Regions from separate parts of the Aerococcus sp. NPDC058936 genome, predicted to be linked through region 1. Evidence: riboswitches for the same ligand, from Rfam matches in the RefSeq annotation. Region 1 holds a riboswitch; the other holds the start of a gene.

The links. Region 1 has a riboswitch for S-adenosylmethionine ahead of metK (methionine adenosyltransferase). Riboswitches for the same ligand answer to the same signal wherever they lie in the genome.
Region 2: it holds a riboswitch for S-adenosylmethionine, as region 1 does, so the genes downstream of both, ACFW0C_RS01510 (hypothetical protein) here and metK (methionine adenosyltransferase) in region 1, are expected to answer to the same signal.

What each region holds. Positions count from the first base shown of each region.
Region 1 is NZ_JBHYKZ010000003.1:78,553-81,734, forward strand. Features, by position in the region: gene dnaX (DNA polymerase III subunit gamma/tau) at 1-1,687, opposite strand, end outside; SMK box riboswitch at 2,032-2,120, shown strand; gene metK (methionine adenosyltransferase) at 2,118-3,182, shown strand, end outside.
Region 2 is NZ_JBHYKZ010000002.1:2,869-6,050, forward strand. Features, by position in the region: gene ACFW0C_RS01500 (Rrf2 family transcriptional regulator) at 1-387, opposite strand, end outside; gene ACFW0C_RS01505 (SDR family oxidoreductase) at 488-1,336, shown strand; gene ACFW0C_RS01510 (hypothetical protein) at 1,431-1,745, opposite strand; SAM riboswitch class I at 1,817-1,914, opposite strand; gene ACFW0C_RS01515 (neutral zinc metallopeptidase) at 2,334-3,182, opposite strand, start outside.

The DNA.
Region 1 (3,182 bases):
ACCCTTTAGTAGCCACTGCATCGTTCCCAACCAAGTCACTCAATTCGCCATTCTTCATAGCTTGGACATAACTTTGACGGGCAGACTGCCACTGGTCACTCGTTAAATAATACATCTTCGTTGGGTGACCTAGTTGATTAGATAGAATCCGCTCAATTTCTTGACGGGTCTCCGTATCGTCATCCACCTTCTTGCACAGAATTTCATAATCAAACCGCACTACGAAAGCATTTGGTGACGCTGCTGCTGGGAAGGTTGCCTTTAATAAGGCTGCTTGCATACTTGGTAGACTCTCAATTAGACCTTCCCATAAATTAGCAATATCATTCAAGTCTTTCTTAGTCGCTTGATTTAACACTTGGAAGACCTTCGTCAGATTTGGCGTAAAGGCCGTCGCATTCCCTGACCGCTTAGCCGGCTTACTTGCCGCAGGTTTAGCTGGCTCTCCGCCCCCATTTTGGACCTGTGCCGTTAAATTCGCCACTTGTTCTTGCAATTCAGCTAACGCTTGGCTCACTTGCGTTGGCAAGACATGGTCACCTTCTTGGTTAGCCACCACTTGTTGGTTACCACTTTGACCAACAGCCGACTGACTACCGATTTGGCTAGCTATCTGAACCGTTGCCACCTCTAGATAGATCGTTGGTTGCAATGAAAAACGAATCTCTGCCTGCGTTTCTCGGAAAACTTTCATCATCTTATACAAGACATTCACATCAATCGTTTTGGCCAGACTATAAAATGCTTCGTCATAACGTTGGGTCAACTCTTCAATCTCAGCCGTATCCGCCTTGGTTTCCTTGGCAATCATTAAATCACGCACAAAAACCAACTGCTCTTCCACAAAGCGCGCCGCATCTTGACCACCAGCCAATAAAGCATGTAAGTGGTCTAATGCTGCCGTCACTTGCCCATTAGCTAGGGCCTCCGTATATTCAACCAATTGCTCTTCAGACAAGGCCCCCGTCACCAACCGACTCGTTTCAAGTGATAAAGTCCCATCGGAAAAGGAAATCACTTGGTCTAACAAGGATAAGGCATCTCGCATCCCACCGTTTGCTGCCCGAGCAATTATAGTAAGGGCCCCATTCTCATATTCAATACCGTCTTGGTCCAAGATAAATGCCATCCGGTCTTCAATCGCCTGACGTGAAATACGTTTAAAATCAAAACGTTGGGTTCTTGAAATAATCGTTGCAGGTATCTTATGCGGCTCAGTCGTTGCTAAAATAAAAATGACATTAGCTGGTGGTTCTTCTAAGGTTTTTAATAAAGCATTGAAAGCACCCGTTGAAAGCATGTGGACCTCATCAATGATATAGACCTTATATTGCGCTTCCGTTGGTGCATAGCGAACCTTATCACGGATATCACGAATCTCCTCAACCCCGTTGTTAGACGCCGCATCGATTTCAATCACATCCGGCAAAGTTCCGTCCGTAATTGCCCGGCAAATCTCACATTCATTACATGGTTCCCCATCCACCTGGTTTGGACAGTTGATCGCTTTCGATAGAATTTTAGCCGCACTCGTCTTACCAGTCCCTCTTGGACCCGTAAACAAGTAAGCGTGACTCGTTTTGCCAGTTCGAATGGCATTTTGCAGCGTACGCGCAACAGCCTCTTGGCCAACAATATCTCCAAATGTCTGCGGCCGCCAAACGCGGTATAATGCTTGGTAACTCATCGCTGCCTCCTTAAACTTGCTACATTTAATCATCTCGAATATTATAACACGAAATAAGACCGCACTCCACGGTAAGACAGTCGTGTGGAAAAAGTAACAATTTTAAAAGTAAGTGTGGGTTACCCATGGGAAATCCCTTTAATGATAACTATAGTAGTCGCTTTTTACCCATTATCCAGCATCTCCTGTCTCAACGTCATGAACACATCCTATATTTACGGCCATGATAGGCAAAGCGTAGACCGAAGTACTTAGATCAAAAAATCTAGGTGCTGAAAACTACGAAATTTTCGAAATTGAAGCCATTTGCCCCTTACTATTCCCCACATATCCTGTATAATGAGAAACGTTACAATAAATTCTTCCCGATAGGGTTTGCTTAGGCAAAAATTCCTTGTAACCATAAAATTTATATTTTGGGGGAAACAACATGAATAAACGACTATTTACTTCTGAATCTGTCACGGAAGGACATCCAGATAAGGTCGCTGACCAAATTTCTGATGCCATTCTTGACGCGATTCTTGCACAAGACCCACAAGCTCGAGTTGCTTGCGAAACTGCCGTCAATACAGGACTTGTCCTAGTATTTGGTGAGGTAACAACTAGCGCCTATGTGGATATTCAAAAAATCGTTCGCGACACCGTTCGTGAAATTGGTTACCGTGACGGCAAATTCGGCTTCGACGCTGACTCAATCGCCGTATTGGTTTCACTAGACGAACAATCACCAGACATCGCACAAGGTGTTGATGATGCCATTGAAACCCGGGAAAAGGGTGAAGTGGACAACAAGTTGATCGGTGCTGGAGACCAAGGGATTATGTTCGGTTACGCAACAGACGAAACAACAGAGTTAATGCCAATGCCCATTGCATTAAGTCACCGCCTATCTCGCCGACTAGCTGAAGTCCGTAAAAGTGGTGAATTAAACTACTTAGGTCCAGACGGTAAGACACAGGTAACGATGGAATATGATGACAACAACCAACCACAACGCATTGATACCATCGTCATTTCAACACAACATACTGAAGGTATTGAATTAGACCAAATCCGCCAAGACGTGATTAAACACGTTGTTGAGCCAACTATGCCAGAAAACTGGTTAGATGAAAATACACGTTACTTCATTAACCCAACAGGTAAGTTTGTATCTGGTGGTCCAGAAGCCGATTCAGGTTTAACTGGCCGTAAAATTATTGTCGACACTTATGGTGGATCTGCTCACCACGGCGGTGGGGCCTTCTCAGGTAAAGACGCTACTAAAGTTGACCGGTCTGCTTCATACGCGGCTCGCTATATTGCCAAAAACTTGGTTGCAGCTGGCTTAGCGCGTAAAGTTGAAATCCAATTAGCTTATGCTATTGGGGTTGCAGAACCTGTGTCTATTGCGATTGACACATTCGGTACAAGTGACTTAACTGAAAATGATTTAGTTGCTTTAGTTCGCGATAACTTTGACTTAACACCAAATGGTATTATCGACATGCTA
Region 2 (3,182 bases), on a different contig from region 1:
CGCTAAGTTGATTTGCTGCATTTCCAATTCCACGCTACGTTGCAATTGATCATATTTATCAGCTAATACACCTTGGATATTACCGCCTACGATACAGGCAGGTGCTGTTTTCTCATCTACCCGGAATATTTGTTGGTCTTCATCGATAGCTTGATAAATATCATAAAAAGATATCGATGCTGGTTGTCTACTTAATTGCGGATTGGCCTTTCCTGATTGGCTGATAATAAGGCCGGCCTTTTTGAGGCTACTCATAATGCGTCTAACAGAAACGGGATTAGCATTCACACTTTTGGCAATCACTTCACTAGATAAGTCTGTGCCTTGAAGCATCTCGATATAAACTAGAATATGAATAGCATCACTAAATTTTACTGAATGTTTCATTTGAATATCCCACCTCTTTTCTCTTGACTTATTATAGCACATTCACTATTATTAACCTGTAACTTTATTTATTACAGGTTGAAAAAAGGAGTGTTTATTCATGAAATATTTAGTAACTGGCGCAACAGGTGCCTTGGGTGCCCACACATTAGACAAATTAAAAACGTTAGTGCCCGTATCAGATATCCACGTCTTAGCACGTAGCGAAGAAAAAGCTGCGCCACTTGCTGAAGCTGGCTATACAGTACACATCGGCGATTACTTAGATAAAGTATCTTTAAAAGCTGCTTTCACAGGTATTGACCGCTTATTACTAGTTTCATCAGCACCTGGCACTCGTCAAGAAGAACATCAAAATGCGATTGATGCAGCCAAAGAAGCTGGTGTTAGCTTTATCACCTATACAAGCTTTGCCCATGCAGACCAATCTTCTGCCGACTTAGCAACTGACCACCGTTATACCGAAGAAGCCATCAAAGCATCCGGCATTCCATTTACAATTTTAAGAAACAACTGGTACCTGGAAAATGAACTACCGCTAGTAGGTGCAGCTTTAAACAGTGGTAAACTATTATACACCGCTGAAAATGGTAAAGCTGGTTGGGCATTACGTCGCGAATACGCTGAAGCAGCTGCCATCGTTTTAGCTGGTGAAAAAACTTTCCCTGAAATTCTAGAATTATCTGGTAAACCAGTAGACTACGCGACTTTAACTAAAGCACTAGCAGAAGCAACAGGTAAAGAAATTGCCCCTGTAGAAACTAACGATGAAACATTCGTTAAAAATCTAACTGATAATCAATTACCAGAACCAGTAGCAGGCTTCTTCCTAGCGATCCAAGACGACATTAAAAATGGTGTATTAGATGTACAATCAGATGACTTTGAAACGGTATTAGGCAAGCCGTTAACACCGCTTGTGGACGCCTTTAAAGAATTACTTCAATAATTTCATATCATCCAATAAACCAGCTTTTTATCATAAAAATCTAAAGAGCCCCTACTAGCTAGCCTTAACGGCAACTAGTAGGGGCTCTTTTTTACTACCGTATTGCTTTATAGTCCACATCTGTATAGGAAAAATTAGTAATCAAATTGACTAATTGATCGTAAGTTTCAAGGCTTATTGCCTCCTTAAATCCATCATAATCATTGACATGAACTTTTCCTATACAACACACACAAACTCTAGCAATATGTGCACCTGAACAAGGCTCATTACGACAGATCACAGCAATATGATCATGTTCTTTAGGATCCCCTTTCTTATTTCTGTAGAAACGAAAATACGGCATAAAACCTAAGGCACCAATCCCACCTACAAATTCACTAAAACTTACGCATTCATCATTAAACATTCAACACACTCCTAGTTATTTTATTCAATAAAAAAAGCACAACGCGACTCGTCGTGCCAATAACTTGGTTAGACTCATCTATCTCTTTCGAGTTGGAATTAGCACCTTGCCAAAGGTAGGTTGCTGAAGCTTCATAGGGCCAAATCCCTCCACTTGCTCTGAATAAGTTGTGTTCTTTAAATGTATACCGATTATACCAGATGTATGGATATATTTCAAACCATGATGAAATTCGACAATTAGATTAAGATAAGCAAAATTTTATTCGACTTGATGATTATTACACTCATGAAGTAAAAATGAGGATACTTTTACCCGACGCTAGTTCGACCTTTCAAATCTATCATCGTTCATTTGACATAGGGCATATCCTCACTATCTTCCACATGATAAAACCTCCTAAAGCAAAACTGTAATCCGGCTTTAAGAGGTATTCACAAACCATACTAGTAGCTAGTAAGATCATTATTTATTTAAAAATAGATGGAAATTTTACATATAAACTCCTGTTCAAATACAGTATGTGTTACTGCACTAAAATTCCCTACTATGTATACTATGATCATTAAGCAAGTTCTGTGACTCATTTTATAGGCTACTGTAATCTATATTGTAAGTATCCCATTGTGACAAGTCGCCTGCTTCTAAGCCTTTCTTAAACCAGTTTTGTCGTTGCTCAGCAGTACCATGCGTAAAGGAATCAGGCATCGTATAGCCATAGGCCTTTTCTTGCAGAACATCATCACCAATGTGATAAGCTGCGTTTAATCCTTCTTCAAGGTCTCCTGCTTCCATCCAATCATTCTCAACGACGTTATGTGCCCATACACCAGCAAGATAGTCCGCTTGTAATTCCATCCGTACCGTCCATTGATTTTGTTCAGTTTCACCTACTTCAGACTGAATTTGTCTAACCTGATTGGAAATACCAAGTTGTTGTTGGACATGGTGACCTACTTCATGGGCGATTACATAGGCCATAGCGAAGTCTCCACCACCACCGTAATTTTGAACGAGTTGATTATAAAAATCTAAGTCGATATAAATGGTTTCATCCGTTGGGCAATAGAAAGGTCCAACTTCAGATGTATTATACCCACAAGATGAATTCACAGCATCCTCAAATATGACTAGGTCTGGGTTCTCATATGTATAGCCAGCTTTAGAAAAGGCTTGCGTCCAGTATTCTTCAGTATCATAAAGGATAACAGAAACAAATTCAGCCAACTCATCTTCAGTAACTGGTTCACTATCTGTAGATCCAGTCTCTGGTAAACTGACTTGACTATTAGAATTTGCTTGAATTTGCGTATCCGATTCCATCTGTCCTGGTAATTGGACATCTACCTGACTGGTTTGATCGTTTGATTGATTGTTATTTGAACTAGACTGGTTGCCACCTAATAAAGATGTCCCACCAAATACGAAGAATATAAT